DNA from 4 places in the Mesorhizobium sp. B2-3-2 genome. Region 1 is predicted to be linked to each of the others. Evidence: predicted binding sites of a transcription regulator. Region 1 holds the regulator's gene; each other region holds the start of a gene.
What was found. Region 1 encodes PhoB, which activates phosphate uptake and scavenging genes when phosphate is short. Its sites were predicted from a motif close to TGTCATNNANCTGTCAT; they were not measured.

Region 1 (7,926 bases):
GATGACGCTATGCGTCACGGCGGCGGGCGTCGGTCTGGCCTGGCTGGCGCTGATCCTCGGCGCACTGCTCTATAAGGGCCTGTCGGGTGTTTCGCTGTCTGTGTTCACCGAAATGACACCGCCGCCCGGCGATGCCGGCGGCCTGCTCAATGCCATCTACGGCAGTATCATGATGACAGTCATCGCCGTCATCGTCGGCACGCCGATCGGTGTCCTCGCTGGGACCTACATGGCCGAATATGGCCGCTTCTCGCGCCTCACCACGATCGTGCGCTTCATCAACGACATCCTGCTGTCGGCACCCTCGATCATCGTCGGCCTGTTCGTCTACGAGCTGCTGGTGCGGCCGATGGGACATTTCTCGGCGATCGCCGGTGCCGTCGCGCTGGCCATCCTGGTCATCCCGGTCGTCGTGCGCACCACCGAGGACATGCTCAACCTGGTGCCTAACGCCTTGCGCGAGGCCGGCGCCGCGATCGGCGCGCCGCGTTGGGTGGTCATCCGCTCGGTCGCCTACCGTGCGGCGCTGTCGGGCATCGTCACCGGCATATTGCTGGCCATCGCCCGCATTTCCGGCGAGACGGCGCCGCTGCTCTTCACAGCGCTCAACAACCAGTTCTGGTCGAGCAATCTCAACGCGCCGATGGCCAGCCTGCCCGTCACCATCTTCCAGTTCGCTCTCAGCCCCTACGAGGAATGGCAGCAGCTGGCGTGGACCGGCGCACTCATAATCACCCTTACGGTTCTCGGGCTGAGCATCTTGGCCCGCAGCCTTACCGGACGCAGAGAGGACAGATGAAACCGATGTTGTCCACCGAGTTGAACACGCCCGAAGTCGCGGTCGAGAAAGCCAAGATCGAGGTCAAGAACCTCAATTTCTACTACGGCCAGTCGAAGGCGCTGAAGGATATCAGCCTGTCGCTGCCCGAGCGCAGCGTCACCGCCTTCATAGGGCCTTCGGGCTGCGGGAAGTCGACGCTGCTGCGCGTCTTCAACCGCATCTACGAGCTTTACCCGAAGCAGAGCGCCGAGGGCCAGGTGCTGCTCGACGGCCAGAACATCCTCGACCGTTCGCAGGACCTCAACCTGCTCAGAACCAAGATCGGCATGGTGTTCCAGAAGCCGACGCCGTTCCCGATGTCGATTTACGAGAACATCGCGTTCGGCGTCAGGCTCTATGAGAAGCTCAGCAAGGCCGAGATGGACGGCCGTGTCGAGCAGGCGCTGAAGCGCGCGGCACTGTGGAGCGAGGTCAAGGACAAGCTCAACGCCAGTGGCCTCAGCCTTTCGGGCGGCCAGCAGCAGCGCCTCTGCATCGCCCGCACGGTGGCGGTGAAGCCAGAGGTCATCCTGCTCGACGAGCCTGCCTCGGCGCTCGATCCGCTGTCGACCGCCAAGATCGAGGAACTGATCGACGAGCTGCAGGCCGATTACACGATCGTCATTGTCACCCATAACATGCAGCAGGCGGCGCGCGTGTCGAAGCAGACCGCCTTCATGTATCTGGGCGAGCTGGTCGAGTTCGACCGCACCGAGAAGATCTTCACGTCGCCCCGCGAGAAGCGCACGCAGGACTATATCACCGGCCGCTTCGGCTGATCCCAGGCATACGAGGACCAAGATCATGGCCGAACATACAGTCGCAGCCTTTGACGAAGATCTCGGACAGATCAGCAGGCTGATCCGCGACATGGGCGATCTCGCCTCATCGATGGTCGGCGGCGCCACCAAGGCGCTCCTGAATTCCGACAACGCGCTCGCCCAGCGCATCGTCTCCGACGACGCGATCATGGATGCGCGCCAGCGCGAACTCGACGACCGCGCCATCACCCTGATCGCCAAGCGGCAGCCCATGGCGGATGATTTGCGCCATGTCGTCGGCTCGATCCGCATGGCTGGCGATCTCGAACGCATCGGCGATCTGGCCAAGAACATCGCCAAGCGCGTCGGCACCGTCGGCCTGGCCGCCACGCCGCGCGACCTGTCGCACTCCATCGATGCCATGGCGCAGCTGGTACTGATCCAGGTGCAGGGCGTGATCGAGGAGTATGGCGCCCGTGATGCCTCGGCGCTTGCCAAGCTGCGCGCCGACGATGAACGCATCGACGTCAAATACACATCGGTGTTCCGCGAGCTGCTGACCTACATGATGGAGGATCCGCGCAACATCACCGCCTGCACGCATCTTTTGTTCTGCGCCAAGAACCTCGAGCGCATCGGTGATCATGTGACCAACATTGCCGAAAATGCCTATTATGTGCTGACCGGCACGCAATTGCCCGCCAATCGCCCGAAGCAGGACGAGACGGCGATGTCGGCGCCAGCGGCGTGACGGCAGGGGTGACCAGTCGATGATCGCGCCACGCATCATGGTGGTGGAGGACGAGGAGCCGCTGGGTGTGCTGCTCCGTTACAATCTGGAATCGGAGGGTTACCAGGTCGAGGTGGTGACGCGCGGCGACGAAGCCGAGATCCGCTTGCAGGAGAATGTCCCCGACCTTCTTGTGCTCGACTGGATGGTGCCGGCGGTTTCCGGCATCGAACTCTGCCGCCGTCTCCGGATGCGCCCCGAGACCGAGCGGCTGCCGATCATCATGCTGACGGCGCGCGGCGAGGAAAGCGACCGGGTGCGCGGTCTCTCCACCGGCGCCGACGACTATCTGGTCAAGCCGTTCTCAACCCCGGAATTCATGGCACGCGTCAAGGCGCTGCTGCGCCGCGCCAAGCCGGAAGTGCTGTCCAGCGTGCTCAAGGTCGGCGACATCGTGCTCGACCGTGAATCGCACCGGGTCTACCGCAAGAAGAGCGAGATCCGGCTCGGGCCGACCGAGTTCCGCCTGCTCGAATTCATGATGCGCCATCCGGGCCGGGTGTTCTCGCGCAGCCAGCTGCTCGACAATGTCTGGGGCGAAACGATCTACATCGACGAGCGCACCGTGGACGTCCATGTCGGCCGGCTGCGCAAGGCGGTCAACAACGGCCGCATGCCTGACGTGATCCGTACTATCCGTGGCGCGGGGTATGCGATCCGCGAAGACTAGGGATATGTCACGCAACATTCTCGCCCACGCCTGATTTCGCCTGTGCCCCCGGTGCGAAAATTTCCTGGTCGACGTAGGTCAGCGCGCGCATGGCGCAGCCCTCGCGGATCAGCGGCAGTTCGTTCGGCTCGGTGTCGAAGGAAATCGATTTCGAGTGCTGGCCGCCGGCGGTCTGGGCAATGGCTTCGCGCAGAGCCGGCTCGATCAGGTCGAAGGCGGCGGCGCTGACGCCGACCATGGCGACCGGCGCCGGATCGATCAGGGCGAACAGGCTGCCAAGGCCATAGCCCAGCGCCTCGCCGGCCTTGCGGTAGGCTTCGCGCTCCGGCCCGTCCTTTTCGCGCGCCGAGGCCGCCAGCGCACGCATGTCGGCGTCGCTGACGTCGACGGGCTCGGTGTCCTCGCCAAGCTGCCTCGCGTTGCGCCAGATGGCATAGTTGCCGGCATAGGCCTCGACGCAGCCGCGCCGGCCGCAGCGGCAGAGCGCCCCGCCCGGGCGATGGATCATGTGGCCGAACTCGCCTCCGGATGAATGGGTGCCGGTGAACAGTTCGCCCTTCAGCACCAGGCCCATGCCGATGCCGTGCGACAACAGGATGGCGATGAAGTCGTCGCGGTAACGCCGGGGATCGCGCCAGCGCAGCGCCACCGCCATCATGTTGCAATCGTTCTCCATGGTGGCGGGAATGCCGAACTCGGCCTCCAGTATGTCGGCGAAGGCGATGTCGGTCTGCGGCGTGATCGGCGACCACAGCATGGCGCGCGCATCCGTATCGGTGATGCCCTGGATCGCCAGCGCGATACGAGCGATGCTGGCGACGTCGAGGTCGGGATCCTCGAACCGTCGCCTGACGATGGCCACGCATTCGCCGATCAGCGCCTCGCGCGACATGGTCAGCGTGTCCAGCCGGCGTTGCTCCTCCGATATCACCTGGCCGGCATAGTCGATGACGGCGACGGAGAGGAAATTCAGCGACAGCACCACGGTCATCACCGCCGCGGCTTCAGGGTTGAGGCTGAGGCCGATCTGCGGCCGGCCGCGTTTCATCGCACCGGCCTCGCTCGGCTTGCTCTGCGCCAGGATGCCTTCGCCGATCAGGTCGGAGGAGATCGCCGATATGGTGGAGTGGCTGAGCCCGGTGGTCGCGGCAATCTCGGTGCGCGACGGCTGCCCGGCACGGCGCACGGCCGCGATCACCATCGCCCGATTGCGTCGGCGCAGATCGTCGTGGCGAATTCCGACCGACATGTTTCTCGCATCCTCCCGGTCGCCGTCTTCTCTCCCCAGGCCCAGCGACCGCCAAATACTGGCAGAACCGGCCTTGGCTGTCATTATTTATTCCGGAGCTCGAAAAAAATTCACGAGGACATCAAAATACATCAGAATCGACGTTGACAGCGTTCCGACGATGGACCAGTGTTTTTTCGAGGCTCGAAAAAATAGAGCCTTTGTGCCGGCCTTCGGGCCTGTTTGGTCGCGCCATACGCGGCGCAGGGAGGATAAGATGAAGAGATTCACAGCCGCTATCCTGGCGGGTGTCGCCATGTCGCTGACGCTCGCGTCGGTCGCGCAGGCGAAGGACAAGGTCATCGGCGTTTCCTGGTCGAACTTCCAGGAAGAGCGTTGGAAGACCGACGAGGCCGCCATGAAGAAGGCGATCGAAGCCGCCGGCGACAAGTATATTTCCGCCGACGCCCAGTCCAACCCCGGCAAGCAGCTCACCGACGTCGAGAGCCTGATCTCGCAGGGCGCCAATTCGCTGATCATCCTGGCGCAGGACGCCTCCGCCATCGGCCCGGCGGTGCAGAAAGCGCTCGACGAAGGCATTCCGGTCGTCGGCTATGACCGCCTGATCGAGAATAAGGACGTTTTCTATCTGACCTTCGACAACAAGGAAGTGGGCCGCATGCAGGCCCGCGAAGTGTTCAAGGTGAAGCCGGAAGGCAACTACGTCTTCATCAAGGGCTCGGGTGCGGATCCGAATGCCGATTTCCTGTTCTCGGGCTCGATGGAAGTGCTCAAGGACGCCATCGACAGCGGCAAGATCAAGAATGTCGGCGAGGCCTATACCGATGGCTGGCTGCCGGCCAACGCCCAGAAGAACATGGAGCAGTTCCTGACCGCCAACGACAACAAGGTCGACGCGGTGGTCGCGGCCAATGACGGCACTGCCGGCGGCGTCGTCGCGGCGCTGACGGCTCAAGGTTTGGCCGGCACCGTGCCGGTGTCGGGCCAGGACGGTGATCATGCCGCGCTGAACCGGATCGCGCTCGGCACGCAGACCGTGTCGGTGTGGAAGGACGCGCGGGAACTCGGCAAGAACGCCGCGGAGATCGCCTCGCAACTGGCCGACGGCAAGAAGATGACCGATATTGCCGGCGTCAAGGACTTCACCACGCCCGGCGGGAACACCGTCAAATCGTTGTTCCTGACCCCGGTTGCGATCACCAAGGACAATCTCAACGTCGTGATCGACGCTGGCTGGATCAAGAAGGACGAGGTCTGTGCCGGCGTCGCGGCGGGCAGCGTCGCGGCCTGCAACTGATCTTCCATTTCAAGCGATGAACGCCGCGGCTGCCAAGCCGCGGCGTTTTTTCAAGAAGATTTGTTTTTCCGCCCCGGGCGGGTAACTTCTAGGCTGGGTTCCGGCATCCGCGTCAGACGGGCAGGCCGGTGGGAGAAAATCATGACCGACACGACGTCCAACCCGCAGGCCGACACCGCGCGTGCGTCGGAGCTCGGCGCCGTCGCCCGGTTCCTGAAGGCGACCGAGATCGACACGCGCATGCTTGGCATGATCGGCGCGCTGCTGCTGATCTGGATCGGGTTGCATGTCCTGTCCAGCCTGCGTCTCGGCGTCAATCCGCTCGATTTCGACAGCCGTACCTTCCTCACGCCGCGCAATCTGTGGAACCTGTCGGTGCAGACCTCGGCCGTCGCCATCATGGCCTCAGGCATGGTGCTGGTTATCGTCATGCGCAACATCGATCTGTCCGTCGGTTCCGCCGAAGGGTTGATCGGCATGGTCATGGGCTTCGCCCAGGTGCATTTCCTGGTGCGGATGGTCGGACTCGAGCTCGGCAACCCATGGATCTGGATCCTGGCGCTGATCATCGGCCTGGTGCTCGGCCTTTTGATCGGCGCCTTCCAGGGCTTCGTCATCGCCTATCTCGAAGTGCCGGCCTTCATCGTCACGCTGGGCGGATTGCTGGTCTGGCGCGGTGCCGCCTGGTGGGTCACCAGCGGCCAGACGGTGGCGCCGCTCAACACGACGTTCCAGCTGATGGGCGGCGGCCCGGCCGGATCGATCGGCGCCACCTGGAGCTGGGTGGTCGGTATCGCCGCCTGCCTTGCGGTGGTGCTTGCGCTGTTCAACGGGCGGGTGCAGCGCAAGCGCTTCCGTTTCCCGCTGCGTCCGATCTGGGCCGAGACGCTGATTGGCGTGGTGACCTGCGCCGTCATCATGGGCGCGGTTTGGCTGGCCAATTCCTATCCGTGGCCGGTCGGCATCGTGAACAGATATGCAGCCGCCAACAACATCACCGTGCCCGAGGGCGGCCTGTTCATCGCCCACGGCATCGCCATACCGGTGCTGATGGCCATCGCCGTCGGGCTGGTCATGACCTTCATCACCAAACGCACCCGTTTCGGCCGCTATGTCTTTGCCATCGGCGGCAATCCGGAAGCAGCCAACCTCGCCGGCATTAATACGCGCTGGATCACGATGAAAGTGTTCATGATCATGGGGGTGCTGGCCACGATCGCCGCCGCGATCTCGTCTGCCCGGCAGAACTCGGCCACCAACGTGCTTGGAACGCTGGATGAATTGCTGGTGATCGCGGCGGCCGTCATCGGCGGCACGTCGCTCGCCGGCGGTTCGGGAACCATCATCGGCGCCATGCTGGGCGCGCTTTTGATGCAGTCGCTCCAATCCGGCATGGTGCTGCTCGGCGTCGACTCGCCGCTGCAGAGCATTGTCGTCGGCGCCGTGCTGGTGATCGCGGTGTGGCTCGACACCGTCTATCGCAAACGCGTTTGAGGGAGGAGGACAATCATGGCTGACAGGATCGCTCCCGCCGGCAACCCGCTGGTCGACATGCGCAACATCTCAATCGCGTTCGGCGGCATTCGCGCCGTCGACGATGCCTCGATCGATCTTTTCCCCGGCGAGGTCGTGGCCCTGCTCGGCCACAATGGCGCCGGCAAATCGACGCTGATCAAGATCCTGTCGGGCGCCTACAAGCGCGATGCGGGCCAAATCTTCGTCAACGGCGAGGAGGCCTCGATCTCCAATCCGCGCGATGCCAAGAAATACGGCATCGAGACGATCTACCAGACCCTGGCGCTCGCCGACAATGTCGACGCCGCCGCCAACCTGTTCCTCGGCCGCGAGCTGAGAACCGCCTGGGGCACGCTCGACGACGTCGCCATGGAGGCCGAGGCGCGCAAGGTGATGGGCAGGCTCAATCCCCGCTTCCAGCGCTTCAAGGAGCCGGTGATCAAGCTGTCGGGCGGACAGCGGCAGTCGGTGGCGATCGCACGCGCGATCCTGTTCAACGCCCGCATCCTGATCATGGACGAGCCGACGGCAGCACTTGGACCGCAGGAAACCGCCCAGGTCGGGGAACTGGTCAGGCAGCTCAAATCCGACGGCATCGGCATCTTCCTGATCAGCCATGACATCCACGACGTGTTCGAACTGGCCGACCGGGTGTGCGTCATGAAAAACGGCCAGGTCGTCGGCACTGCCCGCACCAGCGATGTGACCCAGGACGAGGTGCTCGGCATGATCATCCTGGGCAAATGTCCGCCCGGCGCCATTCCCGGACCAGGCGCGCTGAAGATCGCTGCCTGAAGCCTGTCCGGTTGCCGCCTAGTCGCAAG
Region 2 (7,926 bases), on a different contig from region 1:
CGATGCCTTCGAGAGCGTCTGGGCGACGGTCAACTACAGCCGCGGCCTGTTCGGCAAGCCTGCGAACCATGCCTTTGTCGAGAAGGTGCTGCGGGATCTCTCGCTATGGGACAAGAAGGACGCCAAGGCGATCACGCTTTCGGGCGGCATGAAGCGGCGGCTGATGATCGCCAAGGCGCTGTCGCACGAACCGCGCGTGCTGTTCCTCGACGAGCCGACGGCGGGCGTCGACGTCGAACTGCGCCAGGACATGTGGGCGATGGTGCGGCGGCTGCGCGAGGACGGCGTCACCATCATCCTCACCACCCACTATATCGAGGAAGCCGAGGCGATGGCCGACCGCGTCGGCGTCATCAACCGCGGCGAGATCATCCTGGTCGAGGGCAAGGCCGAACTGATGCGCAAGCTCGGCCGCAAGCGCCTGGTGATGGAACTGCGCAGCCCGCTCGACGCCATTCCGGACGCCTTCTCGCACTACGCCCTGGAACTGTCGTCGGATGGCGGGCAGATCACCTACACCTATGACAACCAGAGCGACCGGCCGGGCGTGGCATCGCTGATCCGCGATCTCGAGGCCGCCGGCATCCAGTTCCGCGACCTGGACACGCAGAACAGTTCGCTGGAGGAGATCTTCGTCAATCTTCTGAGGCAAGAGCCATGAACCTGCGCGCGGTATGGGCGATCTACCGGGTGGAGATGGCGCGCGCGCTGCGCACCGTTTTGCAGAGCATCGTCTCGCCCGTGCTGTCGACGTCGCTCTATTTCGTCGTCTTCGGATCGGCCATCGGTTCGCGCATCACCGAGATCGACGGCATCAGCTACGGCGCCTTCATCGTGCCCGGGCTGATCATGCTGTCGCTTCTGACGCAGTCGATCTCCAACGCCTCCTTCGCCATCTACTTCCCGAAATTCGTCGGCTCGATCTACGAGCTGTTGTCGGCCCCGGTCTCCTATCTCGAGATCGTCCTCGCCTATGTCGGGGGCGCCGCCACCAAGTCGATCATCCTCGGCCTGATCATCCTGGCGACGGCCTCGCTGTTCGTGCCGCTCTCCATCCAGCATCCGTTCTGGATGCTGGCCTTCCTGGTGCTGACGGCGGTGACCTTCAGCCTGTTCGGCTTCATCATCGGCATCTGGGCCAGGAGCTTCGAGCAGTTGCAACTGGTGCCGCTGCTGATCATCACGCCGCTGACCTTCCTCGGCGGCAGCTTCTATTCCATCAACATGCTGCCGGGCGCCTGGCGCACGGTGACGCTGTTCAATCCGGTCGTCTACCTGATCAGCGGCTTCCGCTGGAGCTTTTTCGGAAAATCGGACGTTTCGGTCGGCATCAGCCTCGGCATGACCGTGGTTTTTCTGCTGATCTGCGTGGCGACCGTCGCCTGGATCTTCAAGACCGGCTATCGGCTGAGGAACTGACGGGCGAAGACCTGCCAAGTCGCGGCCGCATCTAGAGCAATTTCAGCAAAAGTGTATACGGTTTTCCCGGGAAAAGCGCGTAGCGCTTTCCCTTGGGAGTTGCGTCAAAACAAAGAGTTAGAGCGGTTCTCCGTTTCCGTGAACGGTGAACTGCCCTAGATCGCCTTGACCAGCCGCAGCAGGCCCAGCATCTCCATGTATGTTCCCTTGCGGAAGGCGACGTAGACCGGCTCCTCGATGCCGTGGAAACGGCGCTTGAACGCCGCCTGCCCCTGCAGGTTGAAGCGGCGGCGGTTGACCCAGGGCGAATCATAGGCGCGCTGGAAGGCGTTGCGCCAGAAATCGCTTTCGGCAAATCCGCTGGGGCCGACGTCGACCAGCGGCGACAGCCCGAGCGTGACGACCGAAATGCCTTCCTCGCGAAAGCGGCCGACGGCGAATTTGGTCAGGCCGACCTCCGCATGCGGCGAGGCGTCGATGTGCTTGCGCTTGAAGGCGGTGGTATAGCCGATGACCTTGCCGCCGCGAAACAGCGGATCGAAGTCGAGCAGGGCGACCAGTTCGCCATCGGGGCCGTGCAGCACGAAGCGGCGCATATCGACGCCCACATGGTCGGCGAAGTGCCGGTTGAGGAAGCCCATCTCCCAACGCTTGACGATGCGGTCGCCGCGCCAGTTCGCCGAAAGCCGGGAGATCTCGTCGAGAAAGATCGTCCGCTTGTCCTCGGCGAAGGAAAAGCCCTTTTTCAACAGCCAGCGTTCGGAGTAGCGCACGGTTTCGTTGCGCTTGCCGGAAAAATCGTGTTCGGGCAGCGGCAGACGGGTGTCGATGCCCAGCCGGTTGACCTTGTAGCCGAGCCCGGCCAGCACCCGCGCCGACTGTTCGCCGATCTGCACGAACCAGGGGCTGCCGGCGGTCTCGACGAAGCGCGTGATGTAGTCGGCCCGATGGGCCGGATCGGCGACCGGGTCGCCGAGCGCGAAATGATGCTTCATCTTGGTGCCGAAGGCGATGTAACCGTCGGCGTCGCCGAAATAGGAGAGCCTGCCTTGCACGGCGGAGGAGTAGGCGAGCGAGAAATCGCCATGGCGGCGCACCAGCGCCAGCCGTTCGGCATGGGTGAACGCCTGGCGCTCGACCTTGGGCGAGGCACGCTCGAGGATTTTGTCGAGATAGATCCGCAAGGAGGGCATGGGTCGAGATTCCGCGTGCATCTGCGGCGCGCACCCGGGTACGCTATACGCCGTGGCGCCTTGATTTTGCACAGGAAGCCGAAAAAAGCGTTTCGAGGACTTCGGATTCCTGTACCTGTAACAGAGATCCGCCAGCCCCCGGATCTCGAATCAATCACATTGCCGCGACCTGATTATCGCCGATCTCGCGTATATGCCATATAGGACGCAACCGCGGTGCGGCGCATGGCCTCGAAATCCGGGGCCGATCTGCTGTATGGATCATGCGCGGGAGGGCGTCCTGCCGGTGTCGGCGGAAGCGCCACAAGGTGGAATGGGGTTCGTGATCGAATGGCAGATACGAAAATCAGACCGGCAGCGCACCAGACGGTAACCATCGAACCGGCGATCGTCATCGGGGCCGGCGCCGCCGGTCTCGCGGCAGCGCAGGCGCTGATCAAGGCCGGCGTGGCGACGGTGGTCCTGGAAAAGGAGCGCCGGTTGGCCGAGCCATGGCATCGGCGTCACCAGCAGCTGCGCCTCAATACGCACCGCGATCTTTCGGCACTTCCCGGCCTTGCCTATCCGAAGGGCACGCTCGCCTTCCCCCACAGAACCGCCGTCATCCGCTATCTCAACGATTTCAGCGAGGCGAACCGGCTGCCGGTGGAGCTCGGCGTCGCCGTCGAGACGGTCCTGTTCAAGGGCGATCACTGGGCGATAGCGACCAGCGCCGGGATGCGCCTGGCGCGCCACGTCGTGATCGCCACCGGCCGCGACAGACAGCCGTTCATCCCCGAATGGAATGGAATGCGGGATTTCGCCGGCCACATCATCCATTCGGCGGATTTCGGCGACGCGAAGGACTATGCCGGCAAGAAGGTGCTGGTCGTCGGCGCCGGCAACTCGGGTATAGACGCGCTCAACCACCTGGCTCAGGCAGGCGCCGCCTCGCTGTGGCTGTCGGCCCGCAATGGTCCGTCGGTCCTGCCCAAGCGCATCGGCAAGATTGCCGTGCACCGGCTGTCGCCGCTGATGGCGCGGTTGCCTTTGCGGGTCGCCGATGCGGTGATCGCCTTGACGCAGCGACTGGTTTTCGGCGACCTGACGAAATTCGGCGTGCCGCCGGCACCGGTGGGCGGCGCCAGCCGCCTGACCACCGACTACACCGCGATAGCCGCCGACGAGGGCGCGATCGACGCCATCCGCTCGGGCAGGATCACCGTGGTGCCGGGAGTGCGGGAATTCACCCGCGACGGAGTCATCCTGGCCAATGGCAGCCTGATCGATCCCGATATCGTCATTGCCGCGACGGGCTACCGCACCGGGCTTGAGCAGATGGTCGGCGATCTCGGCGTGCTCGACGGCAAGGGCGTTCCGCTCTTCAACGGCGGCGATGCGGATCCGAAACTGCCTGGCCTCTGGTTCACCGGCATGCGGCCGAGCATCCGCGGCTGCTTCGCCAATGCCGCCATCCAGGCCAAGGCGATCGCCGAGCGGATTGCCCGGCGGATCGCCAATTCCGGCCCCTGAAACGTGCTGGTGGTTCGTTTTACGCGTCGGACGGAAACCCACTTTCCTGCAATTGCTCTAAATCGCGATCTTGCCGCCGCCTTGCCTGGTAATGGCGACGACCGCCGGCCGCACCGGCATGTCCGGCTTGAAATCGGGCCAGCGCGTCGACGGATCCTCATAATAGGACGGGCGGCCGAACGCCTCCCAATCCTCGCCGCCGTCGCCCGGATGCTGGACGGCGACGAAGGCAGTCTGATCGTCGGGCGCAAACAGCGGCCCGCACATTTCAGCGCCGATCGGCACGCGGAAAAACAGTTTTGACGTCGCGCGCGCCAGCCCTTCGGTGTCGACCGCCCACAGGCCGTCGGTGCGGCCGGTGGCCTTCGGGCCCTGGCCGTCGGTGGCGACCCACAGACGCCCGGCCGAATCGACCGCGCAATTGTCGGGCATGCCGAACCAGCCATTGGCCGTGGTGGCGGTGGAGAAGGTGGCGCCGACATCGGCAACCGCCGGATCGCCGCACTTCAGGAGCACTTCCCATTTGCCCTTGGTGCCGGCGAAATCGCCGCCATCCTCCGATATCTCGATGATGTGGCCGAAGACGTTGTCGGCGCGCGGGTTGGCGGCGTCGACCTGGTCGGCCTTGCGCTTGGAATTGTTGGTCAGCATGACATAGACCTTGCCGTTGACACCATTGGGCTGGATGTCCTCGGGACGGTCCATCTTGGTAGCGCCGAGCAGGTCGGCGGCACGCCGCGTCTCGATCAGCACGTCGGCCTGGCCGGCAAAGCCGTTCTGCGCCGTCAGCGGACCGTGGCCGAAGACGACCGGCAGCCATTCCACCGTACCGTCGGCGGCGAATTTGGCGACATGCAGCGTGCCGTCGTCGAGCAGGTTCATGTTGGCGGCGCGGTCGTCCGGATTGAAACGGCCCGCGGTGACGAATTTGTAGACGTAGTCGAAGCGCTCGTCATCGCCGAGATAGAAGACGACGCGCCCATCCTTGGCGACGATCGATTCGGCGCCTTCATGCTTGAAGCGGCCCATTGCGGTGCGCTTCCTCGGCGTGGATGCCGGATCGTTGACGTCGACCTCGACGATCCAGCCGAAACGGTTGGGCTCATTCGGCTCCTTGGCGAGGTCGAAGCGGTCGTAATGCGCGCCCCATTCATAGGCCCCTTCCGGAATGCCGAGGCGCTTGTAATTGGCGGCTTCCTTATGGCCTTCCGGCAGTTCGCCCGAGAAATAGCCGTGGATGTTCTCCTCGGCCATGACATAGGTACCCCAGGGCGTGACGCCGCCGGCGCAGTTGTTGAATGTGCCGACGACCTTGGTGCCGGATGGGTCGGCATTGGTCTTGACACGGTCATGACCGGCGACCGGGCCTGACAGCGCCATTTCGGTGTTGGAGGTGATGCGGCGGTTCAACTTGCCGTCGCGCACCACCTGCCACTTGCCGCCTTCCTTGCGGATCTCGACGATGGTGCCGCCATGTGCCGCCATCTCGACGTCGACCTGCTCCTTCGAGAGCGGTGCGAGTTCGGCCGCTTTCTTGCCGTCCTTCTCGACGATCTTGACGATGCCCGGGAACATCAGATGCGGATTGGTGTATTCGTGGTTGACGACCAGCAGGCCATGCTCGGCGGAGCCATCGATCCCGATATAGCCGACATAGTCGTTGTTGTAGCCGAATTGTCTTGCCTGGGCCTCAGCCGACTGTCTGGCCGGGTCGAACGCCGGCGAATCGGCAAACAGCGGATCGCCCCAGCGCAACAGCACGTCGGCATCGTAGCCCGACGCGACATGGTGCTTGTCGTCGATACCGGCTTCGAGTTCGTCGAACGAAAAGGCCGAACCCTCGGCGGCACGCGCATCGTCGGCGGCCACGAGCGCCAACGGGCCGACGGTGGCGGCGATGGCCGAGACGGCCAGCGAACCTTTGAGGAAGGCGCGGCGGGAGAACCGCTCGGCGATGATTTCGCCCATGGTGCTGTTGTCAGTGGGGTTGGTCGCCGGACCTTCGTTTTCCTCAAGCAGGCTGGTGCGGAATCTGGCGTCGGGCGAGCGATGGTCGGTCATGGGTCTGCCTCTGGCTTCCTGGATGGCTGGAGCGTGTCACGCGTTTCGACCCCTTATAGACGATCGGTCACACTTTCGTGACATTCGTGCACCCGCCAGCTTGACCGCGAACCTCGCGCCACATCCGGTTTGAAACTCGGACTAAGGTCCTAAACCGATCGGGGCGAAGGTCCGGATTGCCGCGGCATCGGTCGTGGGCCACTTACACGAACACGCCATGTCGCCGATGGTCGCGTACCTGCACGAGATGGCCTCTGAATTTGCCGGTCCGATCAAGTGAGGGACTGATGCGCAGCTCGATCATGGCTCATTGTTGCTGGCTGGCCCTGAGAGCAGTGCCGGCACTGGCGCTGACCATAGCCCCCTATCACCTCGATTTTCACGGTTCCACCGCAGGCATTGCCGCGTCCGGCGCCCAAGCCGCACCTGGTGGGAACGGCGGCAATGGGGGTAACGGGGGTAACGGAAATGGTGGGGGCGGGAATAGCGGCGGCGGCAACAATGGCAACGCCGGTGGCAACAATGGCAACGCCGGCGGTAACGGGAACAATGGCGGCGGCAACACTGGCAAGGGGAAGGGTGCCAACAGCTCCGGCAAGCATGTGAACGCAACAACCGGCGATCGTGTCGAAATAGACGATAACAAGATCGTGGTGCAGCACCCTAACGGCTTCGGCGAAGAGATCGAGAAGGGTCGCTTCAAAATGACCGACGCGCTGGGACGCACGATCGTCGAGCGCCCTGCGACGGCGGCGGATATAAGCCGCCTCAAGGGGCTGTAGAGCGGGCATCGCCCGCTCTACGTGTCACCTCCGCCGCCCCCCGGCGGAGGTGAGCTTGTCGCTCCGGCCCCGTACAGGGGCCGTCTTTTTTTGCCCTGGAGCGTTCCGCTGCACCGCGCTTCAGGTTTTCATTTATGCGTGTCGTTATCCCAAACCGGGGATCCCTTGCGGCGACCAGGATTAGCTGCCGGCCCGATCCCGCGCTTCGCGCATCAGCAGCGCCGCCTCGGTGCGATTGCGCACGTTGAGCTTGGACAGCACACCGGTCATATGATGCTTGACCGTTTTTTCCTGCAGCGCCAGCCGCAGCGCCACTTCCTTGTTGCTCAGCCCTTCCGCCACCAGCTGCAGGATCTCGGCCTCGCGTCCGGTGAGCTGACGCAGGCGGTCCGTCCTGCCGTTGGCCGGCTGCAGCGATTGCAGGTCCGAAAGCAGGCGGGCCGACAGGGTCGGCGACACATAGGTCTCGCCGGCCGCGACACCATGCAGGATTTCGGCCAGCATGCGCGAGCCGACCCCCTTCAGCACATAGCCGCGCACACCGGCGTTCAGCGCCCGCGCCACGTCGGCATTGGCCTCCGAGACCGTCAGCATGACGATCTTCTGTCCGGGATTGGCACCCAGTATGCCGGCCACCGACGCAAGACCGTCACCCGGCATGCTGATGTCGAGCAGCAGTATGTCGGGCTGCAAAGTCGAGGCGATGCGTTCGGCATCCTGCGCCGTGGCGCCCTGGGCCACCATTTCGAAGCCGCCGATCTCCGACAGGCTGCGGGTAACGCCTTCGCGAAACAGCGGGTGGTCGTCGACAATGGCGACACGGATGGTAGCGATCATGGTTGATCCTCGACGGCTAGCGTAATCATCAATCGTGTTCCCTGCGGGCCGGTCGTGGTCTCGAACTGGCCACCAATGCTTTCGATGCGCTCCCTGATGCCGGCGAGCCCCAGGCCCTCGGC
Region 3 (7,926 bases), on a different contig from region 1:
CGGCGGCCGGCCTGTTCTCGATCATATGCAAAGTGCGCCAGCCGCCGAAGCGGTAATAGCCCGCGGCCAGCAGCAGGGAGGTGATCGAGCCGGCGGGGAAACTCCACCACAGCGCTTCCTCGCCGATCACATCCCGCATGAAATAGGCAAAGCCGGTGCGCACGACCAGTACTGAGATCACCAGGATGACCAACGGCGGCATCACGGCGCCCGTGGCGCGTACGGTGGCGAACAGCACGATGGTGATGCCGAACAGGATGAACGACCAGGACGCGACGTTGTTGATGTGAGCGGCGATGTCTATCGCCGCGCTGTCGCGGCTCAGGAACAGACTGAGGATCGAGCGGTCGAAGACCCATAGAAGTGCCACGAGAGCGCCGGTCAGCACCAGGTTGAAGCCCACGCCTGACGCAGCGATGCGGCTGATGCGGTCCCAGCGGCCGGCACCGACATTCTGGGCCGCCATCGAGGACACGGCCGCGCCGATGGCAAGCGCGGGCATCTGGATGTAGGTCCATAACTGCGCGGCGATGCCGTAGGCGGCGGCCACCTGCGAGCCGTAGGAATTGACGATGCCCATCACCGTCAGGGCCGCGGCCGAAATCACGATCATCTGCAAACCCATCGGCATCCCCTTTAAGACGACGACGCGCAGCAAGGCGGGATCCGGCCGCAGCAGCGCCAGATTGGCGCCGGCCAGACGCAACGGGTGCTTGCGGACATAGAGCACGATCAGGATGGCAATGACGCTCACTGTCTGGCCCACAAGCGTCGAGATTGCCGAGCCTGCGATGCCGAACTCGGGGAACGGCCCGACGCCGCGGATGAGCAGTGGGTTCAAGATGATATCGAGCACGACGGCGAGCGCCATGAAAAAGAACGGCGTGCGCGAATCGCCGGCCCCGCGCAGCACCGTCATGACAAAGGACAGAAGGTTCATCATTGGCACGGCCACGAAGATGATGCGCAAATAGGAGCGCGCCAGCGGCAAGGCGTCGGGCGGTGTACCGAGCGCGCCCAGAATGGCGTCGACCCAGATCCAGCCGCAGACGGCGAACAGCATCGAGACGAAGAAGAAGAAGGTGGCGCTGGTGCCGACGATGCGGCGCGCCTCGGGCAGGTCGCGGGCGCCGACCGATTGCGCCACCAGTATGGTGGCCGCCATGCCGATGCCGAACACCGTGCCGAGGATGAGGAACAGCACCAGGTTGGCATTGGAGGTGGCGGTGAGCGCGGATTCGCCGAGGAAGCGGCCGACCCAGACGGCGTTGACCGAGCCATTGAGCGATTGCAGCACGTTGGAGCCGAGCACCGGCAGGGCGAACAGCAGGAGCGTGCGTGGAATGGGGCCGCTGGTCAGGTCACCGGTGCGCCGGCGCGCGGGCATCTTTTCATCCATGGCGGGCAATCCGGCAAAGCTGGTTCTTTTGAGTCCGGCACGCAGGATACCGCAGGGCCGACCGGGATGCACCTTTGCGAAAGGAGCGACGGCGGGCAAGGCATGCCGTCGTGCATCCGATCATGCTTGTCGGGCCGGAGGCGCCGCCAGGCGCCTCCGGTAAGATGCTTACTTCTTGGCGAGGCCGGGAAGCGTGACCTGATAGACAAGGAACATGGTGTCGACATCAGCACCGTCCTCGGCCTTGTAGGGCGCGCCGACCTGGAAGCCGTCCTGTGCAAGGAAGTCGTTGTCGTTGGCGACGAACAGGAAATAGTCGTCGGGCAGCTTCGGATCGAGCACGCTCGCCAGCGACATCGCTTCCCACTTCTCCGAGAGGTTGTCCTTGTCGTTGGGCGCGCCATTGTGCAGGCCGAAGCGGGCAAGCTCGGCCTTGTCGTTGATGTCGATGAACGGCGTCAGCCTTGCCGGCGTCACCGACGGATCGAGCATGCCCTTGGGCGCCACCGGCTTGTCGGCGGCATCGAAGGGACCGCCGGCGATGTCGGTCGCGCCGGAAAGGTCGACGATGTCGATCTTGCGATAGAGCGACTCGTCGCCCTTCAGGCCCTGGCCGTTGCCGCTGTCGCGCGCCAGCATCAGGAAAGCGGTATCCGACAGCGCCACGATCTCGCTTTGCGCAGCCACCTTGGTCTTGCCCTTGGGGTCCTTGAACACCGGCAGCGGCACGACGTATTCGTGCGCCAGCTTGAGATGGGCAAGATCGGAGGCGTCATAGACCAGCGCCCTGGTGTTCTGGCGTGTCGAGGCCGAATCACCGCCATCCTGCCGTGTTGCCGACTGCAAAACCGCGATCAGGAACTTGCCGTCCGGCGTCATTGCCATGCCTTCGAGGCCCTGATTGTTCTGGCGGCCGGTCTCGGGATCCTTTGGATCGGGTTCGGCAGCACCTGGGCCCGGATTGTCGGAAGCAAAATTGGCCGTGCCGTGGCGCATCGGCACGAGCGCGGCCGGGGGCTGGGTCGCCGACATCAGACGGCCGTCGGCGGAGAAGCGGTAGATGTCGGGACCGTATTCGTCCGAGACAAGCATAGTGCCGTCAGGCAGCCGCACAATCGCCTCGTTGTCGAGCGCGAGCTTGCCGTTGTCGGCCTGCGGCAGGACAGGCATGTCGCCAGCGGCGGGACGCACGCCGTTCAACGGGTCGAGACCGCTGGCGTCGGCACCCTTGTCGTCGGTCAGGAGCATGGTGTCAGCGAGCGTCGCCTTGAGACCGGTCTGCTCCTGGCCGGCTGTGGGCGCGGCACCTGGCGCCGCAGGGGCGAACTCGATGTTGATCGTGTTGAGGCGCGGCCGGTAGTCGGTGGTGCCGACGACGTTATAACCGCGGTCGGGCAGCAGCCAAAGCGAGCCCTTGTAGGTACCGGCATCATGCCTCCAGCCCGCGGTGTCGATCGACATGCCGGAACCGGAGCCGAAGGTCTCGCCGAACCTGTCGCGCTGGCCGGCCGGGATGCGGCCAACCCCCACAAGCCCCTTGTTGACGAAACTGTCGCCGCCGACGCTGGCCGAGCTGTCGGCGAAGGCGGGCAGCGAAACGGCCGAGGCCGCCAGCGCGGCGGCCAGCAGCCGCAACGAGAATAAGCGTAGATCCGTCATGGATATCCCCTTGATGACAAAGCGCCGGGACGGCGGAATTCTGAGGCTGCCTGGGGGCGGCGAGGCTGCCGCCCTGGAGGGCCGCTTGTGCCCTCGCCAAGCGGTCTAAGGCGCGAACATGATGCTTGCATGACAGTTGTTGGTGACGCATTCGCGTCGGCCCGCCGCGACGCTGCTGGGGAAGTGCGGCCGCGCCGAAAAATCGATCGTTCCGACACAGGTTCGACAGCGTCCAGGAGCTGTCCGTAGTACTAGACACTTATGTACAGTACGTATAGGGTGCCCGTTTCGGACAGTCCGGGGAGGGAAGCCTTGAGGTCTCATTACCGCGCAGTCGTCATCGGGGGAGGAGTGGTGGGCGCTTCGGTGCTTTATCACCTGGCGCGGTTCGGCTGGTCGGATGTGGCCCTGATCGAGCGCGCCGAATTGACGGCGGGCTCGACCTGGCATGCGGCGGCGGGGTTCCACGCGCTCAACGCCGATCCCAATGTCGCCGCGCTGCAGGATTACACCATCAACCTTTACCGTGAGATCGAGGCCGAATCCGGCCAGGACGTCGGCCTGCACATGACCGGCGGGGTCAACATCGCCAGCGATCCGGCGCGCTGGGAGTGGCTGAAATCGGCCTGGGCGGTATTCCAGTCGGTCGGCATCGAGACCGCCCGGCTGGTGACGCCTGACGAGATCAAGGCGATCTGCCCGATCGTCGATGTCACCGGGGTGCTCGGCGGCCTCTACGATTCCAACGAAGGCCATCTCGACCCCTACGGCACGACGCATGCATATGTCGGTGCCGCCAAGAAGCGCGGCGCCGACGTCATCCTGCGCAACCGCGTGGTCGAGCTGAAGGCGCGGGCCGATGGCCATTGGGGCGTGGTCACCGAGCAAGGCACCATCACCGCCGAGCATGTCGTGAATGCCGGTGGGCTGTGGGCCAAGCAACTCGGCCGCATGGCCGGGGTTGAGCTCCCGGTAACGCCGATGGAGCACCATTATTTCGTCACCGAGGACATTCCGGAAGTCGCTGCCCTCGACAAGGAGCTCGGCCTGGCCGTCGATCTCGACGGCTTTTCCTATCTGCGGCAGGAGCGCAAGGGCGTGCTGCTTGGCGTCTACGAGCAGAACCCGAAGCACTGGAACATGGACGGCGCGCCTTGGGATTACGGCATCGAGCTTATCCCCGAAGACATCGACCGCATCAGCCCGGAACTTGCCAAGGCGCATGAGCGCTTCCCTTGCCTGGCGACGGCAGGCATCCGCAAATGGGTCAACGGCGCCCTCACCTTCACCCCGGACGGCAATCCGATCGTCGGGCCGGTGCGCGGCCTGAAGAATTACTGGGTCGCCTGCGGCGTCATGGCCGGCTTCAGCCAGGGCGGTGGCGTCGGCAAATCGCTGGCCGAATGGATGATTTGCGGCGAGCCGCAGGCCGACATCTTCGGCATGGACATCGCCCGCTACGGCGCCTTCGCCGCGAACCGGGAATATCTCAGGCAGACCACGCGCCAGTTCTATTCTCGCCGTTTCGTCATGACCTTTCCCAACGAGCGGCTGCCGGCGGGCCGGCCGCTGAAGCGCCCCGGCGCCTATGACGGCATGAGTGCGGCCGGCTGCGAATGGACGGCCTCCTGGGGGCTGGAAATCCCCGCCTATTTCGCGCCGATGGGATTCCGCGAGGAGACGACGCTCGGGCGCTCCAACGCCTTCGACATCATCGGCGACGAGGCGCTGCAAGTCCGGCGCGCCGCCGGCCTCATCGATATCTCGGCCTATGCGCGCTACGCGATCTCAGGATCGGGCGCGGAGGCCTGGCTCGATAGGCTTCTGGTTTGCAGGCTGCCGAAGGTGGGACAGGCGAGACTGGCGCCGGTGCTCGGGCCGGACGGGCGGCTGAAGGGCGATCTTACCGTCTTCAACTGGGGCAATGGCGACTACTGGCTGATGGGCTCCTACTATCTGCGCGAATTCCACATGCGCTGGTTCGAAGCGCATGTGGCTGAAGGCGTTTGCGTCACCGATATTTCAGATGCGATGTCCGGCTTCCTGGTCACTGGTCCCAATGCCAGAAAGATCGTCGAGCGCACGACGCACCAGGACATCTCCTCCAAAGCCTTGCCATTCATGCCATGCGGCGAATTCGACATCGGCATGGTGGGGGCGCGGATGGCTCGCCTTTCGATCGCCGGCGAGCTCGGCTTCGAGATCAACTGCCCGGCCACCATGCATGCCACATTGCGCGAAACGCTGCTTGCCGCCGGTGAGGATCTCGGCCTCGCCGAAGTTGGCTATTACGCACTCAACGCGCTTCGGCTGGAAAAGAGCTTCGGCATCTGGTCGCGCGAATTCACGCAAGGCTACACGCCCGGCCAGACAGGGCTCGACCGCTTCATCGCCTTCGACAAGGGCGATTTCGTTGGCCGCGAGGCGGCGCTGAAGGAGCGCAAGCCGGGTGTTGGACGACGCATCGTGACGCTGGAAGTCGATGCCGTCGATGCGGACGCCAGCGGCTTCGAACCGGTCTGGCACGGCGCTCGGCGCGTTGGCTTCGTCACCTCCGGCGGCTTTGGCTACACGATCGGCAAAAGCGTCGCGCTGGCGTTGGTGGATGACGATTTTGCCGAGGAAGGAACGGCGCTTTGCGTGCACATTGTCGGCACCGAGCGGCCGGCGCGTGTCATTCCGGCTTCGCCTTACGATCCCTTGGGCAAGGCGATGCGGCAATGAGGAGGTTTCCGGATGATCGATGACGCAGCACGCGAAAGCAGGCGCGAGCGCCGACGGGGACGCATCGGCGAGGCCGGCAGCGAGAGCAGCCGCCGGCCCAATTACCGCTTGCTGAAGAACCCGTTCCTACCGCAGCCGATCTTTTCGGACGACCACGTCGCCTCGATCCACGATACGGCGCTGCGCGTGCTGGAAGAGCTGGGCATCAAAGTTCTGCTGCCGCAGGCGCGCGACCTGCTCGCCCGCGCCGGCGCCCTGGTCGACCCCGATACCGACATGGTGCGGATCGGCCGCGACATGGTGGCGGCCGCGCTGGCCTCGGCGCCGCGATCGATCCACGCTCATGCCGGCGCACGTGCCCGCGACCTGCCGCTCGAACTCGGCTCGATGACCTTCCTGGCGGGCTCCGGCGCGCCGAACGTCACCGATCTCGAGCGCGGCCGGCGGCCCGGAACGCTGGCCGCCTTCGAGGAACTCATCAGGCTGGTGCAGCATTTCGACGTCCTGCATATGCTGGGACCCTGCATCGAGCCGCAGGACATCGACAACCGTTTCCGTCACTACGCCGTCAACCGGGCGCAACTGACCCTTTCGGACAAGTTCCCGTTCGTGTTCGCGCGCGGCACTCCGCAGGTCGACGACAGCTTCGAGATGATCAGGCTGGCCCGCGGGCTGTCCGAAGACGAGTTTCGCTCGGGCGCCCATTGCTACACCGTCATCAACACCAATTCGCCGCGCCAGCTCGACATCCCGATGGCGCAAGGCATCATCGACTTCGCCAGAGCCGGGCAGGTCCTGATCATCACGCCTTTCTGCCTGGCGGGTGCGATGGCGCCGATCACGGTGGCCGGCGCGCTGACTTTGCAGCATGCCGAGGCGCTGGCCGGATTGACGCTGGCGCAGATCGTGCGGCCGGGCGCGCCTGTCGTCTACGGCTCCTTCTCCTCCAATGTCGACATGAAATCAGGCGCGCCGGCCTTCGGCACGCCGGAGCATATCAAGGCGACGCTGGGGGCCGGCCAACTGGCGCGCTTCACCGGCCTGCCGTGGCGTTCGGGCGGCGGCAGCGCGGCCAACATCTCCGATGCGCAGGCGGCGCATGAGACGCAGTTTGCGCTGTGGGGCTCGGTGCTGGCGGGCGCTACCGTGTGCATCCATGCCGCCGGCTGGCTGGAGGGGGGGCTGAGCGTTTCCTTCGAAAAGCTGGTCACCGACATCGAGGCGTTGCAGACGGTGGCTGAACTGTGCGTCGCCACGCCCGGCGACGACGATGCCATCGGCTTCGAGGCGATCGCCGAAGTGCAGCCCGGCGGCCATTTCTTCTCGGCAGGTCACACCATGGCGCGCTACCGCACCGCCTTCTACGAGCCGCTGGTGGCCGACTGGTCGAATTTCGGCAACTGGACGCAGACCGGTTCCAAGACCGCTACCGAACGCGCCACCGGCATCTGGAAGCGCATCCTCGCCGATTTCGAGCCGCCGGCGACGGCCATTGCCACATCAGCTGTGCTCGATGATTTCATCGCGCGCCGCACCGAAGAGGGCGGGGCGGCGCCGGTATCGTGAGATAGCTTGTTCCTTTCATCGTCCTGAATTGTGGAAGCGATCCGGAACCTGCTGCGCCTCTCATGCATTCATGGCACGGCCGGTGCCTGCTCGCGTTGCGAGCCATTGAGGGAGGACGACCACATGGGTTTCGACCAGTATCACGAACCGCCCGAAGAATTGTCGCAGGAGGTGCGGACCTTCGCCCGCATGATCACCTCGCTGATCGAGGAAGCGGAAGCGATCAGCTGGTACGAACAGCGCATGTCGGTGGAGAAGGACCCACAGGCCCGCGCCATCATGAAGAACGCGCAAGGCGAGGAGTTCAAGCATTTCGGCATGGACCTCGAATTCCTGCTGCGCCAGAAGACGGACTGGCGCGCGGAACTGAAGGAAATCCTGTTTACGACGGGCGATATCGTCAAGGCCGGCGAGGCCGGCGAGAAGAAGGTGGATTGAGGGCTTCGCCAATTCTACGGAAGAGCAGAAAGGCGTCTCTCACACGGCCGCGACAAACCCGTCCAGCACGCGTTTCTGGCCGGCCTTGTCGAAGTCGATGGTCAGCTTGTTGCCCTCGATGGCCGAAATGTTGCCGTTGC
Region 4 (7,926 bases), on a different contig from region 1:
CACCGCGCGCGCGGCCACAACGTGTTTTCGCCCTACCAGGTCAACGCCAAGCTGATGGCCAAGGCAAAGCCCGACGCGCTGTTCATGCATTGTCTGCCGGCGCATCGCGGCGAGGAAGTGACGGACGAGGTCATCGACGGTCCGCATTCGGTGGTCTTCGACGAGGCAGAGAACCGGCTCCACGCCCAGAAGGCCGTGCTTGCCTGGTGTCTTGGGGCCTGAAGTGGACTTGAAGTGTCTTGGCGCTTGACGTGCCGGGGAACTTGATCTCCGGAGGCGCGATGCCTATCTGCGCGGCATCACGCAAATCAAGCGCGTTTAGACGCCTGCTCCCCAAAGGGCGGCATGGCCGCGCCCTGGAGCTTTGTCATGCTGGAAACCCATCAAGTGGCTGAACATCACCCCAAACTCGGCGAATTCGGTTACGCCGGCGATGATCACGTCGTGCCCTTCGAGGTCGGCCCGCTCGATGTGCGCGGCCGCACCGTTCAGCTCGGGCCGATGCTCGATGCGATCCTTGGCCGCCATGATTATCCCGAGCCGGTCGCCCGGCTGCTCGCGGAAGCCTGTGTGCTGACGGTGCTGCTAGGCACCTCGCTCAAGTTCGAGGGCAAGTTCATCCTGCAGACCCGCACCGACGGGCCTGTCGACATGCTGGTCGCGGATTTTTCCACGCCCTCGGCGCTGCGTGCCTATGCGCGCTTCGATGCCGACCGGCTGGAGGCGCTGATTGCGGCCGGCGAGACCTCGCAGCAAACGCTGCTCGGCAACGGTGTGCTGGCGCTGACCATCGACCAAGGTGCTCACACGCAGCGCTACCAGGGCATCGTCCAACTCGACGGCGAGACCCTGGAAGAGGCCGCGCGCACCTATTTCCGCCAGTCGGAGCAGATCCCGACCGATCTCCGGCTGTCGGTCGCCAAGCTTTTGACGCCCGGCCCCGGCGGGGCGCGCGAGCAGTGGCGGGCGGGCGGCATCCTGGCGCAGTTCCTGCCGCAGGCCTCCGAGCGCATGCGCGTTCCTGACCTGCCCGGCGGGGATGGCGATCCGCGCGAGGAGATCCACGATCCCACAGACAATTCCTGGCAGGAATTGCTGGCGCTGCTCGGCACCATCGAGCCGACCGAACTGATCGATCCGACCATCGGCGCCGAGCGGCTGCTCTACCGTCTGTTCCACGAGCATGGCGTGCGCGTCTTCGGCGGCGTTCCCGTCGCCGACCAGTGCTCATGCTCCCGCGACAAGATCCGCGGCATCCTTGAGGGCTTCTCCGCGCAGGAGATCAAGGACAGCACCGAGGACGGCGGCATCCACGTCGCCTGCGAGTTCTGCTCGACGCAATATGACTTCGACCCGGCCGAGTTTGCGGCGCAGTGAAGTGCTTCCTTCTCCCCGTCACTATACGGGGAGAAGGTGCCGGCAGGCGGATGAGGGGCAGCGCTGAGTTCGGCGTTAGGGCAGTCTTCATTCGGTGCGCGAGATAGATCTCCAGAGTCGACGCCGCCCCTCATTGTCCTGCCGGACATTTCTCCCCGTATAGTAACGGGGAGAAAGAGGCTGTCGCCGCCGCTTTCGCTAATTCACCGTTCGCCTCGTCCCTGGCAGATCCAGCGAAAACGCGGGGATGGCGATGTCGAATGTCTCGCCCCGCTCGTTGCGCATGGTGTAGTGGCCGACCATGATCCCCGACGGCGTCGAAAGCGGACAGCCCGACGTGTATTGGTAGCTGTCGCCGGGATTGAGTTCGGGCTGTTCGCCGACCACGCCGGCGCCTCGCACTTCCTCGACGCGGCCCGCGCCGTCGGTTATGTGCCAATAGCGCGACAACAGCTGCACGAATTCGTCGGACTGGTTGTCGATCGTGATCTGGTAGCCCCAGACATAGCGGTTTTCCGTAGGATCCGAGCGGTCCTCGAGATAGAACGGCCTGACCTGCACTTCTATGTTGCGCGTGACGGCGCGGTACATGAGCGGCTCCAAAAACACATCCGGTGTGGAACATTCGACGCTCTTTACGGTTCGATCAACCGTGCGCGTCCGAGTTGCCACCTCCAGGGGCAAGTGCCGACAAACAATGTCATTTGAGTGACACATGACAATGATGGTGTGCGCCAGCAATGCCGGGCGACTCGGGCGCTCTGTCGAACTGTCGAAAACGGCGGCCAAGCGGGCCGGTTTTTCTGGAGTGACCGGATATCGATGGAACTCGCTCTCATAACCGGCTCGCTTTCGATCGCTCTCATCGCCTCAAATCTCGCCAGCATCCTGCTCGCCTGCTCGCGCCTGAAACGGCGCGCCGCCATCGCGCCGCCGGCCGGCAAGCCGCTGCCTGTGTCGATCGTCATCCCGGCGCGCGGCGTCGAGCCGTTTACCCATGAGACGCTTGAGCGCGCTTTCTCGCTCGACTGGCCGCGCTACGAACTGATCTTCTGTGTCGCCCATGCCGACGACCCCGCGGTCAAGCCGATCCGCGCCGCCATCGCCCGCTTTCCAGCCGTACCGGCCCGCCTGCTTACCGGCGACGACCGCATCAGCGCCAACCCGAAACTGAACAATTGCGTCAAGGGCTGGGAGGCTGCGCGCCACGACTGGGTCATTCTCGCCGATTCCAACGTGCTGATGCCGAAAGACTACGTCCAGCACCTGATGGCGGCATGGCGGCGGGACACCGGCCTGGTTTGCTCCACGCCGATCGGTTCACGCCCTGACGGTTTCTGGGCAGAAGTCGAATGCGCCTTCCTCAACACGCTGCAGGCGCGCTGGCAATATGCCGGCGAGGCGCTTGGCCTCGGCTTTGCCCAGGGCAAAAGCATGTTGTGGAACAAGCAGATGCTCGACGCCAATGGCGGCATCCGTGCGCTCGCCGCCGAGATCGCGGAGGATGCCGCGTCGACCAAGCTGGTCAACAGGCTGGGCCTGCGTGTCAATCTCGTCGCTTCACCGTTCGAGCAGCCGCTCGGGCGGCGCATGCCGGGTGAGATCTGGTCGCGCCAGACCCGCTGGGCGCGCCTGCGCCGCGTCACCTTTCCGCTGTTCTTCGCACCCGAGATCCTGACCGGCGTGGCGGCCCCGCTCGTGCTGGCGCTGATCGCCGCGGCCAGCGCCGGCGTCAGCCTGCCCATGACAGCGCTTTGCGTGCTGGCGCTCGCCTACCTGCCGGAATGCATGCTCGCCTCGGCAAAGGGCTGGTATCTGTCGCCGCGCATCGTCGCCTCGATGATCGCACGCGACCTGATGTTGCCCGCGATCTGGGTGCGCGGTTGGCTGGGCGGGGCCGTCGACTGGCGCGGCAACGCCATGACCATCGGCACCAAGGCGGCCGAGCTCGAAGAGACGCCGTCGCGCGCTTGATGTCGGCGGTTGAGTTCGCCCTCTATTTCGCGGCCTTCAACGCCTGCGCGATGTCGTCCAGCAGGTCGTCGGTATCTTCCAGCCCGACCGACAGCCTGAGCGTGCCGGGTCCGATGCCGAGCTCGGCGCGCGCTTCGTCGCTGAGGTTCTTGTGCGTCGTCGTCGCCGGATGGGTGATCAGGCTTTTGGCGTCGCCGAGATTGTTCGAGATCAGGACGATGTCGAGCGCGTTCTGCAAGGCGAAGGCACCCTGCTTGCCGCCCTTGACGTCAAAGCAGATCAGGGTGGAGCCGCCCGACATCTGCTTCTTCACGACGTCAGCCTGCGGATGGTCGGCGCGACCGGGATAGATGACGCGGGCGATCTCCGGCTGCTCGGCCAGGAAATCGGCGATCTTGCCGGCGCTTTCCGTCTGCTGGCGCACGCGCAGCGGCAGCGTTTCCAGGCCCTTCAGCAGCGTCCACGCGTTGAACGGCGACAGGCTGGGGCCGGTATGGCGGAAATAATCGTGCAGGTTCTCGTCGATCCACTTCTTGTCCGACAGGATGACGCCGCCGAGACAGCGGCCCTGGCCATCGATGTGCTTGGTCGCCGAATAGACCACGACATGCGCGCCGAGCTGCAACGGCTTCTGCTGCAGCGGCGTGGCGAAGACATTGTCCACGACCAGCCGCGCGCCGATCGAATTGGCAAGCGAAGCGACGGCTGATATGTCCACCACCTCAAGCGTCGGGTTGGTCGGGCTTTCCAGGAAAAACAGCTTGGTGTTGGGCCGCACCGCCTTTTCCCAGTTGGCGATGTCGGTGCCGTCGACCAGCGTCGCCTCGATGCCGTAACGCGGCGCCAGCGTCTCGACCACCCAGCGGCAGGAGCCGAACAGCGCGCGCGCCGCAACGATATGGTCGCCGGCCTTGACGCTGCACAGGAGTGCCGCCGTCACCGCCGCCATGCCGGACGCGGTGGCGCGCGCGTCCTCGGCGCCTTCGAGCGCGCACATGCGCTTCTCGAACATGTCTACGGTCGGATTGGCGTAGCGCGAATAGATGAAGCCCGGTTGCTCGCCCTTGAAGCGGGCTTCGGCGGCTTGGGCCGTCTCATAGACATAGCCCTGGGTCAGGTATATCGCCTCGGAGGTTTCACCGAAGCCGGAACGCAGGGTCCCGCCATGCACGAGTGCGGTCTGAGGCTTCCAGTTGCGCGTCTTGCTCGTCATCGTCCTATCCAAACACAAAAAAACCGGCCGCGAAAAAGTCGCAACCGGTCCATACGGCCTTGCGGCCCGACGGTCCTTTAGCGACTTGTTTAACGTGGCTGCAAGCCGACCGGCCAAATCACCACGGGATAACGACCCTTTAGACCCGCGCCACGCTTGCGTCAATTGCCGGCTTCATTAAGAGATTTGTACCAGCAGAGCGGAGCCAGACTTTGCGGCAGACAGGAATTCTTCCCGATCAGGACATTGCGGCGCTGTTCCAGTCCGGCGCGCTGAAGTCGTCGCGTGCGCTCGACGCCGACCAGATCCAGCCGGCCAGCCTTGATCTGAGGCTCGGCGACAAGGCGTGGCGGGTGCGCGCGTCCTTCCTGCCGGGTCCCAATCACAAGGTCAGTGAAAAACTCGACCGGCTGAAGCTGCACGAGATCAGCATGGCCGACGGCGCCGTTCTGGAAACCGGCTGCGTCTACATCGTGCCCCTGCTCGAAAGCCTGGCGCTGCCGGCGGAAATTTCGGCGTCCGCCAATCCCAAGAGCTCGACCGGGCGGCTCGATATCTTCACCCGCGTGATGACCGATCGCGGCCACGAGTTCGACAAGATCGCCGCCGGCTATCATGGCCCGCTCTATCTCGAAGTCAGCCCGCGCACCTTCCCGATCGTCGTGCGCGCCGGCTCGCGCCTTTCGCAGATACGCTTCCGCACCGGCAATGCGCTGCTCTCGGAAGCAGAGTTGCATCAATTGCACCGGGCCGAAATGCTGGTCGCCACCGAACCGCCGAACATCTCCGGCGGCGGCATTGCATTGTCGATCGATCTCAACGGCGACAGTGACGGGCTGGTCGGCTATCGCGGCAAGCACCATACCGGCCTCGTCGATGTCGACAAGCGCGCGGCGCAGGAGATCGTCGACTTCTGGGAGCCGATCCACAAGAGCGGCGCCGGCGAGCTGGTGCTCGATCCGGACGAGTTCTACATCCTCGTCAGCCAGGAAGCGGTGCATGTGCCGCCGCTCTACGCGGCCGAAATGACGCCCTTCGATCCCTTGGTGGGCGAGTTCCGTGTCCACTATGCCGGCTTCTTCGATCCGGGCTTCGGCCACTCGGCGGCCGGCGGCACCGGCAGCCGCGCCGTGCTCGAAGTGCGCAGCCATGAGGTGCCGTTCATCCTCGATCATGGCCAGATCGTCGGCCGGCTGGTCTACGAGCATATGCTGAAGCGGCCGCAGGCGCTTTACGGCACCGAGCTCGGCTCCAACTACCAGGCGCAGGGCCTGAAGCTGTCCAAGCACTTTCGCGCCGCGCCCTGAACGCTCATCACCGTCAGGCAAGATACTTGCCTGCGCCGGCCCGCCATGCTTGGCTGCCTCGCCGGCCGCCGACGTGGCGGTGCTCAAGGGGAATGAAAATGCAGATTTCGAAATGGATCATATCGACGGCGGCCGCCGCCATGCTGACGCTTGGTGCCGGCGCCCTGTCGGCGCATGCGGCGGAGAAAATCAAGATTGGCACCGAGGGCGCCTACCCGCCGTTCAACACCATCACGCCCGACGGCAAGGTCGAGGGCTTCGACATCGACATCGCCAACGCCTTGTGCGCGCAGATGAAGGTCGAATGCGAGATCGTCACCCAGGACTGGGACGGCATCATCCCGGCGCTGCAGGCCAAGAAATTCGACGCCATCATCGCTTCGATGAGCATCACCGAGGAGCGCAAGAAGCAGGTCGCGTTCACCCACAAATACTATACGACGCCGCTGTCGCTCGTCGCCCTGAAGGACAGCGACATCGCCTCGACCGAACCGGCGGCGCTCGCCGGCAAGACGGTCGGCGCCCAGGCGGCGACCACGCAGGCCAACTACGCCCAGGACGTCTATGGCAAGGCCGGCGCCGAAGCGAAGCTCTATCCCACCCAGGAAGAGGCAATCACCGATCTCCAGAACGGCCGCCTCGATGCCGTCCTTTCCGACAAGTTCGTGCTGATGGACTGGATGAAGAAGGCGAGCGACGGTTGCTGCAAGATGGTCGGCGACGTCAAGGGCACCGAGACCGAAGCCGGCATTGCCGTGCGTCTCGAGGATACGGCGCTGCGCGACAAGCTCAACGCAGCCATCGACGCCATCGTCGCCGACGGCACCTACAAGAAGATCCAGGACAAGTATTTCGACTTCGATATTTATTGAGATGGAAGCTGCCGATCTCCTCCCACCAGGGAGGAGATCGCGCTCATCTCACAGCGCCTTCACCGCCACCTTCACCGGCTTTTCGATTTCGAGCGGGTTGCGCAGCGGCAGGCCGAAATCCCCGGCCTCGATCTCGAACACGTCGCCGGCTTCGGTCTTGATGCCGTCGGCGAAGGACAGGGTCGCGGTGCCGAACATGTGCACATGCACGTCGCCTGGCTGGCGGAAAGCCGAATATTTGAAATGGTGGTGTTCGAGATTGGCGATGGTGTGCGACATGTTCGCTTCGCCCGACAGGAACGGCTTTTCCCACATCAACTTGCTGTCGCGCCAGATGCGCGAGGAGCCCCTGATGTCGGCGGGCAGGTCGCCGACCAGGATCTCCGGTCCGAAGGAGGCGTTGCGCAGCTTGGAATGGGCGAGGAAGAGGTAGTTCACGCGTTCGGTCACATGGTCGGAAAATTCGTTCGACAGCGTGAAGCCGACCCGGAACGGCGCGCCGTCGTCGCCGATGACATAGATGCCGGCAACCTCGGGCTCCTCGCCGGCGTCCTTGGCGAAGGCCGGTGACAGGAGCGCGGCACCCGGCGCCACGGCCATCGTGCCATTGCCCTTGTAGAACCATTCCGGCTGCACCCCGATCTGGCCTTTCGCGGGTTTGCCGCCTTCCAGCCCCATGCGGAACATCTTCATGGAATCGGTGAGCTGCTCCTCGCCGTCGGTGCTGAGCTTCTTGTGCATGGAATCGCGCGTCGCCGCCGAGCCGAGATGCGTCAGCCCCGTGCCGGTCAGATGCAGATGCGCCGGATCGGGATGATTGATCGGCGACAGCAGCCGCCCCTTCTTGTAGGCGGCGTCGAGATCGACGGTCTCGCCGAGCCCCTTGCGTTCGATCAGCGCGGCAAGGCCGACGCCGGTACGAGCGGCTTCCATCGCCAGCGAATAGACGCTGCGCGCGCCGTTGATGATCCGGGTCTTGCCGCCCGTGCGGGCAACGACACGGATGGTCTCGGCGTCGTCGAGAATCTGCGAGATCAGCATGATCAGTCCTCTCTCATATCTTGGCATGGCTGCCTTCTGGCAAACCCTGACCTGCGCGGCTCGGACTGGCCGTGCCACGGGTTGAACTCTTCGTCCGGATTGCGCTCGCGAGCCCGGTCCCTGAAGGACTTCTTCAAGCCGG

Region 2: the regulator PhoB is predicted to act here: its motif matches at 6,252-6,268, upstream of FJ964_RS18680 (PhoX family phosphatase).
Region 3: the regulator PhoB is predicted to act here: its motif matches at 3,177-3,193, upstream of FJ964_RS26080 (esterase-like activity of phytase family protein).
Region 4: the regulator PhoB is predicted to act here: its motif matches at 2,076-2,092, upstream of FJ964_RS08765 (ceramide glucosyltransferase).

Annotation. Positions count from the first base shown of each region.
Region 1 is NZ_VFWA01000023.1:37,793-45,718, reverse strand. It holds gene pstA (phosphate ABC transporter permease PstA) at 1-799, shown strand, start outside; gene pstB (phosphate ABC transporter ATP-binding protein PstB) at 796-1,599, shown strand; gene phoU (phosphate signaling complex protein PhoU) at 1,625-2,332, shown strand; gene phoB (phosphate regulon transcriptional regulator PhoB) at 2,352-3,041, shown strand; gene FJ964_RS29650 (ROK family protein) at 3,049-4,290, opposite strand; gene xylF (D-xylose ABC transporter substrate-binding protein) at 4,547-5,587, shown strand; gene FJ964_RS29640 (sugar ABC transporter permease) at 5,729-7,081, shown strand; gene FJ964_RS29635 (ATP-binding cassette domain-containing protein) at 7,097-7,897, shown strand.
Region 2 is NZ_VFWA01000007.1:228,352-236,277, forward strand. It holds gene FJ964_RS18660 (ABC transporter ATP-binding protein) at 1-661, shown strand, start outside; gene FJ964_RS18665 (ABC transporter permease) at 658-1,419, shown strand; gene FJ964_RS18670 (phosphatidylglycerol lysyltransferase domain-containing protein) at 1,575-2,612, opposite strand; gene FJ964_RS18675 (NAD(P)/FAD-dependent oxidoreductase) at 2,943-4,124, shown strand; gene FJ964_RS18680 (PhoX family phosphatase) at 4,182-6,185, opposite strand; gene FJ964_RS31010 (hypothetical protein) at 6,473-6,967, shown strand; gene FJ964_RS18695 (response regulator transcription factor) at 7,148-7,804, opposite strand; gene FJ964_RS18700 (sensor histidine kinase) at 7,801-7,926, opposite strand, start outside.
Region 3 is NZ_VFWA01000016.1:115,857-123,782, forward strand. It holds gene FJ964_RS26075 (MATE family efflux transporter) at 1-1,399, opposite strand, end outside; gene FJ964_RS26080 (esterase-like activity of phytase family protein) at 1,568-3,058, opposite strand; gene FJ964_RS26085 (FAD-dependent oxidoreductase) at 3,371-5,782, shown strand; gene FJ964_RS26090 (trimethylamine methyltransferase family protein) at 5,795-7,348, shown strand; gene FJ964_RS26095 (hypothetical protein) at 7,472-7,786, shown strand; gene FJ964_RS26100 (UvrD-helicase domain-containing protein) at 7,826-7,926, opposite strand, start outside.
Region 4 is NZ_VFWA01000003.1:5,940-13,865, reverse strand. It holds gene argF (ornithine carbamoyltransferase) at 1-222, shown strand, start outside; gene FJ964_RS08775 (Hsp33 family molecular chaperone) at 346-1,377, shown strand; gene apaG (Co2+/Mg2+ efflux protein ApaG) at 1,576-1,968, opposite strand; gene FJ964_RS08765 (ceramide glucosyltransferase) at 2,200-3,351, shown strand; gene FJ964_RS08760 (O-succinylhomoserine sulfhydrylase) at 3,374-4,564, opposite strand; SAM riboswitch at 4,622-4,699, opposite strand; gene FJ964_RS08755 (2'-deoxycytidine 5'-triphosphate deaminase) at 4,777-5,871, shown strand; gene FJ964_RS08750 (ABC transporter substrate-binding protein) at 5,970-6,743, shown strand; gene araD1 (AraD1 family protein) at 6,792-7,784, opposite strand.